Regions from separate parts of the Oceanobacillus sp. M60 genome, predicted to be linked through region 2. Evidence: riboswitches for the same ligand, from Rfam matches in the RefSeq annotation. Region 2 holds a riboswitch; the other holds the start of a gene.
What was found. A riboswitch is a leader RNA that binds a small molecule or an ion and turns the genes downstream of it on or off. The one in region 2 is predicted to bind FMN.

Region 1: linked by a shared signal. The riboswitch ahead of ACW0TQ_RS13270 (ECF transporter S component) and the one ahead of ribD (bifunctional diaminohydroxyphosphoribosylaminopyrimidine deaminase/5-amino-6-(5-phosphoribosylamino)uracil reductase RibD) in region 2 are both predicted to bind FMN.

Annotation. Positions count from the first base shown of each region.
Region 1 covers NZ_JBSSNH010000005.1:22,642-27,070, reverse strand. Annotated here, with positions in the region: gene ACW0TQ_RS13280 (thioredoxin family protein) at 33-587, opposite strand; gene ACW0TQ_RS13275 (M20/M25/M40 family metallo-hydrolase) at 755-1,825, shown strand; FMN riboswitch at 1,908-2,031, shown strand; gene ACW0TQ_RS13270 (ECF transporter S component) at 2,249-2,830, shown strand; gene ACW0TQ_RS13265 (TraR/DksA C4-type zinc finger protein) at 2,956-3,309, opposite strand; gene ACW0TQ_RS13260 (1,4-dihydroxy-2-naphthoate polyprenyltransferase) at 3,469-4,404, opposite strand.
Region 2 covers NZ_JBSSNH010000001.1:749,796-754,224, forward strand. Annotated here, with positions in the region: gene ACW0TQ_RS03655 (bifunctional 3,4-dihydroxy-2-butanone-4-phosphate synthase/GTP cyclohydrolase II) at 1-963, opposite strand, end outside; gene ACW0TQ_RS03660 (riboflavin synthase) at 977-1,603, opposite strand; gene ribD (bifunctional diaminohydroxyphosphoribosylaminopyrimidine deaminase/5-amino-6-(5-phosphoribosylamino)uracil reductase RibD) at 1,536-2,663, opposite strand; FMN riboswitch at 2,802-2,939, opposite strand; gene ACW0TQ_RS03670 (sodium/glutamate symporter) at 3,521-4,429, shown strand, end outside.

The DNA.
Region 1 (4,429 bases), on a different contig from region 2:
TTACACAGGTGAATGGATGCTTTTAGAAAATATTATATTGCTTTCAACGTTTCTTTCATACTTTCATAAACAATGGACCAATTATCTTGGTCGTCCCGATAAGATTTGGAGATAAAACGATGCATTTGTTTTTGTTTTTCCTCAAAGTCATCGGCATCCTTAGAAGGAAGCTGCGCACGTGCTTCATCTATATAAGCTTGAATTTTAGACGCCCTCGGTCCCCATTTGCCAGCCTCATTTCCTTCTGAATCAATAAAAATGATAATCGGAATTGATCTTGCTGTTCCGTTTGTCAAGTATTGATCCATTAATTCAAGATTATCGTCCCGAAGCAAAGCTTTAACAGGCATATTGACAGCCTCTGAAATTTTAAGAAGAATCGGCATATTTAACATCGCGTCGCCACACCAATCTTCTGTAAGAATAATGGCTCTTAAGTTCTTATTTTTAACTTCTTCAAAAAAGGCTTCATCAGCTGGTAATGAAAAATTATCATAGATGTATAATAAATCCTCTTTATTTACTTCCATTGCTTCAATGTATTCATCTGGATCAAGTCCTTTGTCATACCATTCGTTTAATGACATCTATATCCCTCATTTCAATTATTTGATATAGTAAGTGTACCTTCTTCTGTAAATTTGGTAAACAGTTGTTACTTATTATGGAGAGGTTCTGTAAATCTTCCTCCTTCAAATGAAGCGTGAATGGTAAATCACTTTAGATGGAAGAATAGGTGATAGGAGGCTATAAAATGGCAGATAAACAATATGATTTTTTAATGGATTTACTTCATACCCCGTCTCCATCAAGTATGGAAATGGAAATTCAAAAGAAATGGATCCACTATGTTAAGGAGTTTGCGGATGAAATCAGAACAGATCATGTCGGCAATGCAATTGCAGTATTGAATCCGGCTGCTCCATTTAAAGTACTTTTAGCAGGTCATTGTGATGAAATTGGCTTAATGATTCAACGCATCGATGAGCGAGGCTTTTTATTTTTTGAAAAAATGGGTGGCGTCAATCCAAAAGCAGCTGTAGGGATGCGGGTAACGGTGCTGGGCTATCAGGAAACCTTTACAGGTGTTGTTGGGGTAAATGCGCAGCATCTCGGCGGAATAAAGGGTGATTTTGATGTACAGGACTTATACATTGATTGCGGCTTCCAATCAAAGGGAGAAGCGCTCAGGAAGGTGCAGGTTGGCGATCTCTGTGTGTTCAAAACGGAGCCGGAAATATTACAGGACCGTTATATTTCAGCGAGAGGATTGGATAATCGTACCGGAGCTTTTATGGTTGCGGAGGTAATTCGCAGGCTCTCTGAAAAAGGTTTGTCCATTGGTGTTTATGGCGCAAGTACGGTCAATGAAGAAACAAATATGGGAGGGGCGTATTTTGCCGCTGCTGGTATAGAGCCGGATTTTGCCATCGCTATGGATGTAACCTTTGCAACGGACCACCCTAATGTGAATACGAAAAAGCAAGTGGAAGTTGAGTTAGAAGGCGGTCCGGTTTTAGCTAAAGGCGCTCCAATTCACCGTAAAATCAATCAGTGGCTGAAAAAAGCAGCGAAGGAAAAAGACATACCTTTACAATATGAGTTAACGCCTAAGGCGACAAGTACAGATGCAGATAAAATGCGCTATACAGGCAAAGGTGTGCCAGTAGCGCTGGTGTCCTTGCCGCTCAGGTATATGCATTCACCTGTAGAAACAGTAAGTAAAAAAGATATGGAAATGGAAATTGAATTATTAGTAACGATGCTTGAAAATATGACAGGAAAAGAAAATTTAAACCCATTATATGATGAGAAAAATGGATAATGTGAAGATATATTGAATTAAAAATTTTTCTCTTGTCAAATGCGTTTTATATGGTATACTATACCTAAATTAAATATTCGATTCCAATCTTCGGGGCAGGGTGTAATTCCCGACCGGCGGAAATAGTCCGCGAACTGTATAACGTTACAGTTGATCTGGTGAAATTCCAGAACCGACAGTGATAGTCTGGATGGGAGAAGATGTCGAGCTTATTTTATTCACTATACGTGTATGTTTTTGCGTATTTATTTAGCGATGACACAGAACCCTAAAGCCTCAAAAGCTTTAGGGTTTTTTTAGCGGGATAGGCATGATAATGTTTAGTAAAGAGATACCGCTTTTCTGGGTTATACACAGAATAAAGAATAGCATCGAACCTTCATCACGAGTTGGAATCGGAAAAATGATGGAGGAGGCAGACTGATGCAAAAAAAGAAGAAAAATCAGCTGTTAAAGTTAATTATTATCGCATTATTAAGTACTATTTCACTCGTGTTATTTTTTATCAATTTTCCGTTGCCATTTTTACCAACACCATATTTAAAGGTCGATTTCAGTGATGTTCCAGCGTTAATCGCATCGTTGATATTCTCACCGTTGGCCGGAGTGCTTGTCGTAGGATTTAAAAACTTGTTATATCTGGCTGTATCTGGTTCTGGAGAGCCGATTGGCGTGTTATCTAATTTTGTGGCAGGGGTTATGATTGTATTGCCAGTATCACTCATTTATCATCGGGTCAAAGGCTTAAAAGGTCTTATTACAGGGCTTGCAGCGGGTACCGTTATCATGGCGGTTGGCATGAGCGTACTCAACTATTACTTCATTTTACCGGCGTACGGCTGGTTTATGGGCTGGGAAATGTCTGAGCAAGTGAAGTGGGTTACCGTTATCGGCGGGGTGCTTCCGTTCAATTTTATTAAAGGAATTATTATCGCGATTTTGTTTATCCCGTTATTTAATAGAATGCAAAGCTGGATTCAGCAGCAGCGGACCAGATTTATATAAAGTGAAATTCCTTCAGCCGGGAGCTGTAAAGAAACTTTCCGCTGAAGGTTACATGCAAAAAAAAGCAGAGACTTGGATAAAATAAGTCTCTGCTTTTTTGTTATTCTGTTTTTAGTCCCAGATAATTATTCTGTGTCGGAAGCTTCTTCCACAAGAATGCTTGCAGTAGGCAATACCTCAAGTCTTTCTTTAGGGATGGGTTTTCCGGATTTTTCACTGATTCCGTATGTGCCATCTTCTATTCTTTGTAACGCATCGTCAATTTCTGTAATCTCTTCTTTTCGCATTAGATTGAACCCGGCCTCCCGCTGCTGTTCAAACTGCTCTGTTCCTAAATCTGCCGGATGATTATTGACGGAAGCAAGTTCATCATCTTGATTATTATCTGTTTCTATATGGGCTTCCGCTTCCTCTTTCATGTCTAAAAGCCTTTTTTTAAAATAAGTGATATCTTCTTTAGTTAAATGTTCCGCTTGCATGATTACCATCCTTTCTAAATGATTTATCCACAAATGCTTATAAACGATGTTCAAAAAGCCCAATCAACATGACATATCAAATTTCTATCGGACTTTTTGAACAAGCACTTTTCTCACAGAGAACTGTCCGTAAAAACCCCTACTGCGTGAAGTTTCGTTTTAGAACAATCCGGAAATTAACAAAGAGAGACCTAACAGCATCCCGTAAATTGTATTTGTTTTCGCTGTTTTTGCCATTGCCGGCATCATTTCAATTGCTTTTGTCTTCCCCTTAAATTGGATGATGACACTGGCTGCCGGTGGAATACTCAGTAAAGTAAGGAAAGACCATAAGGGCAGAGCGCCTGTCAGTATAAGAATAATAGTGATTGAAAATGAAACAATAAACAGCAAAGCAAGCAGCTTGATTGATTTTGGTCTGCCAAGAAGAACGGCAATGGTTTTTCTTCCGCCTCTCTCATCTCCATCACGATCCCGGATATTGTTGGCAAAGTTAATACAGCCGATAAATATAGTAATTGGAAGGGAGATCCAGATCATTTCCGTCGTCACGGAAGCCGTTTGAATATAATAGGTGATCCCAATAATAACGGATCCCATCAGCACACCAGAGAATAATTCTCCAAAAGGTGTGTAGGAAATCGGAATAGGACCTCCAGTATATAAATAACCGATTGCCATGCAAAATAAACCAATAATTGCAATCCACCAGCTCGATGCGATACATATGTATACACCAATTCCAACGGATATAGCATAAAAAAGTAAAGCAATGTTACGAATCCGCTTTGGGTGCATCCCGTCCCGGACAATTGAACCGCTGATTCCGACCGATTGATCGTTATCTAATCCGCGTACAAAATCGTAGTATTCATTAAACATATTGGTAGCTGCCTGAATCAGTAAAGAGGCAACCATCATCGCAAAAAACAGCAGCCAATCAATGGTACCTTCATTAAAAGCAATCATTGTCCCGACAAAAACAGGGACAAAGGATGCTGTCAGTGTATGCGGCCGGATTAACCGCCACCATTTATGAAATCCTTCCCGTTCATTCAGTAATTCTTTTATATCAGCCGAATCTTTCGTCGTCATTACCTGCTTCCTCCTAAAAAACAAT
Region 2 (4,429 bases):
GCCGAGAGAAACATTCGCTTCATAGGTGTCTGCACCCTGCTCCTGTAATTCATATGTCTTTAATTTATTGAGCAGTCCAATTCCTCTTCCTTCCTGCCTTAGGTATAGAATGGCACCGCGCCCTGCATCGGCAATCATTTGCATGGCTCTTTCCAGCTGTTCCCCGCAATCACAGCGATGGGAACCGAAAATATCTCCGGTTAAGCACTCTGAATGCACTCTGACTAAGATCGGCTCCTCAGTGTCCTTGATTTCTCCCATCGATAAGACGAGCTGATCTTTGCCTTCTTTGTCCTGATAAAGGGACAAGTCAAAGTCTCCATGCTTGGTCGGAAGCTTCACTTTAGCATTTGCCTGGATATTGGAATAAGCCAAATAAGTTGCAAGCTCTTCGATGGTTACCAGCGGCATACCCCACTCTGCCGCAAGCTGTTTTAAATCCTGCAGCCGGGCCATCTCTCCGTCTTCCTTTAAAATCTCGCAAATATAGGCTGCTTCGCTGTCTCCTGCCAGTTTTGCTAAATCGACCGCAGCCTCTGTATGTCCCCTGCGTTCCAGTACTCCGCCGTTCTTTGCTATTAACGGAAAAATATGACCTGGTCTGTTGAAATCAGCCGCTTGGCTACTTCTATTTGCCAATTCCTGAATTGTCTTTGCCCGTTCAAATGCAGATATCCCTGTGGTTGTTTCTTTATGGTCCACGCTGATAGTAAATGCTGTTTGATACTCGTCTGTATTTTCACTGGTCATTTCCCATAAATTTAAGTTCTTGGCAATGTTTTCGGAAACTGGCGCACAAATCAATCCCCGGGCATGCTTTGTCATAAAATTGATTGTTTCCGCAGTTGCTTTGCTGGAAAGCCCAACTAAATCACCCTCTGATTCCCGCTCCTCATCATCCGCAACAATAATCAGCCGTCCTTGTTTCAATGCAGTAACTGCAGCTTCGATATGGTTTATCATCTTTATTTCCCCTCTATTCTCCAGCGTATTTACTTAACATTTGATTCTTTCCTGTGCCTATCATGGCTTTGATATATTTTCCGAGTATGTCCGTCTCTACATTCACGAATTCACCTTGTTTTAACTGTCCCAGATTGGTGTGATTCATTGAATAAGGAATGAGTGAAATACTAAATGATCCTGGTGTGACAGCTGACACGGTCAAGCTTGTCCCATTAACCGCAACCGAACCTTGGGCCACGATTTCTCCTTGTATTTCCGGTGGATAATAGAACGTGAGAACAATGGAATTCTCCTTTTTTACTTTTTTAATCAATCGTGTGGTGATATCTGCATGACCTGAAACAATATGCCCCTCTAAGCGTCCATTCGCAGGCATCGCCCGTTCCAGATTCACCGCCGCATGTACATGCACATCAGAGAATGTTGTTTTATGAAATGTTTCCGGCATAATGTCTACGGTAAAATCTGAATCGGTCACTTCGATGGCAGTTAAGCACACTCCATTGATTGCCATACTGTCTCCAATTTGATAATCCTGTAGAAGTTCGCTGGAGGCCGTGCATGTCAATTCAATATGCCGGCTTGCTTTTCTGATTTTCTTGACTGTCCCTACTTCCTGAATCAACCCTGTAAACATCCTTCTTCCCCCTCCTGCTTACGATTCGTATATCTTCACCAACGGCTTCCACACTCTGTAAAGCTAAAGGCATTACTGACGAAACCTTTCTATCACTGTAAAAAGCGGGCACTCCATTGCCGCCAATCAGCTTAGGCGAGATGTACGTAATCACTTCTTCAAATTTATTTTCTGCCAGGAATGCATCATGAATTTTGCTTCCGCCTTCCACATAAACCGATTGAATCCCCTCTTTCTGCAGGTAATCAACTACTTTTGGGATGGTCCAGTACTGGTCTGGTATTAACCGGACATGCTCCGGCGTATTCGCGATGGAATCGTTTTTTGTAAACACCCAGACTGGAACAGCTTCTTGATAAATCTGGTACTTTTCAAAATCCAGTGCTTGTCCTCTCCGGTCTAAAATAATGCGAACTGGCGGAAAATCAGTGATTACATTTGGTAATAGCTTGGGATCATCCGCTAAAATGGTTCGGCTCCCTGTCAAAATAGCCTGGTAATATTGCCGCTCTTCACGTACTTTTTTATAGGTTTCCTCTCCAGTGAGATACGTCCGCTGAGACGGATCAATAGAGAGCTTCCCATCCAGGCTGACAGCTTGCTTTAATACAATATACGGCCGCTTTCTCCTATGAAAATAGTTATAATGCTTGTTTAACGCTTCCGCCTTTTCCTGCAATATACCGGAAACGACTTGTATCCCTTGTGATTCTAAATAAGCTTTTCCTTTGCCTGCTACCACAGGGTTGGGGTCAAGCTGTGCAATCACAACCTTGGAAATACCGCTGTCTATAATCATTTGGGTACAAGGGGGCTGTTTTCCGGTATGATTACAGGGCTCCAGCGTCACATATATCGTTGCATCAATCATCTCTTCGGGCGATTCACATTGGTCGACAGCCATTTTTTCTGCATGCTTGTCACCGTATTTCGAATGATAGCCGGTCGCTAAAATGACACCGTCTTTCACGATTACTGCACCGACTAATGGATTAGTATATGTCTTTCCTCTTCCTAAACCAGCAAGCTCTATGGCTTGCTCCATGTACCGTTCGTCCATGCGTTCCCTCCTTTCTTAAACACGAAAAAGCCCCGTGAAAAAATCACGGGGCGTCCTTAAATAAACTATATCCAATACACCTGAACAGTTTTTATGTACGCAAAAAAGAGTACACTACACCCATTCATGTGTTGACTTACTTTTCTTCTCCCATCCAGACTATTACTGTCGGCTCTAGAATCTCACTAGATCCACCGCTAAACGCGGGTCACGGACTTCAAACTCGATATGTTTGTCACCGCCGGTCGGGAATTACACCCTGCCCCGAAGAATAATATTAAATTTTGTTATTAGCTTTTGTTACCTTTAATGCTCTCACATAGCTTGTTATATGGCTTATCACTATATTAATTAAATTTCCAATATCCTGTTATATCCTTAAAAACCTACCAAAATCCTACCAAGAATCTTAATTCAAATTCTGACATGTTAAAAATGATAATATCAGTTAAAAGTGTAAAATGCAAGACATTATTTTTATCACGAGTTAATGTTCATTGAAAACAAAGACGATTCTTTATTATTGTTTATTTCACTCTTTAAATTTCCAAAAAATAATTAATAAACCATCCTAATTCACCACCTATAATAAGCCCTCACACCGGTTACCCTCCCCATATAAGCCCTATCCCGCCTAAGAACACGGCACACCAAAAGTAAAATTAAAAAGCAATATAATACGAGATAAAGCAGTCATTTCAAGTTCTATTCCAGAGATACTTATGTAACATTGACGTACGCTAAAGAGAATATGACATGTTTTTCATAGTATTATGACGGGTATAGTGAAGTTCAATATTTTTTATTTCATTTCTACTTGGAAATCCTCTTAAAATTTTATGAAAAGGAGTTTATCTATGTCCTTACAAATTGTCGGTTTTGCTGTTATTATACTAGCCGCTCTGCTCGTAATCGGGAAGCTTATCCGATTGAAAATCCCCATCCTTCAAAAACTCTTCTTACCTACGTCTTTGATAGGTGGTTTCTTAGCACTCTTATTGGGGCCGGAAGTATTAGGCCGGCTAACTACAGATGGTTTTCTTGATGCTGGCTTCTTTACTGAAGATATGGTAGAAGTTTGGGCGGGTTTACCTGAGCTATTGATTAATATTGTTTTTGCATGTTTATTTATTGGATTTATCTTACCAAAGCCAAGAAAGATGTGGAGGGTTGGCGGACCGCAAATAGCCTTAGGCTACACAATATCCTGGGCTCAATACGTAGTAGGTATATTACTAACGCTTACCGTATTAACCCCCTTTTTTGGACTTAGTCCTGCAGCAGGAGCACTGATTGAAATTAGCTTTGTTGGCGGCCATGGCACTGCTGCCGGCTTACAAAGTACATTTGAAGAACTCGGATTCTCTGAAGGTTATGACCTTGCTATTGGTTTAGCAACGGTAGGAATACTGTCCGGCGTAGTAATTGGTATGATTATGGTGAATTGGGCTGCACGAAAAGGGAAATCGCAGACGTTACGTCATCCCGATGAAATTTCTTTTGAACAACGAACGGGCATTATCAATAAAGAACACCGTAAATCGGCAGGTACGAAAACTACCTCTCCGCTATCAATTGAACCATTTGCATTTCACTTAGGTCTAATTGGTATTTCTATATTCATTGGTTATGTACTATTAGAAGCGTTTGTTTGGTTAGAAGATGCAACGTATGGAAGCGCACTGGATATTTATTTATTTGAATATGTTCCTTTGTTTCCATTTGCAATGATTGGCGGGATAATTGTCCAAATCTTTCTATCCCGC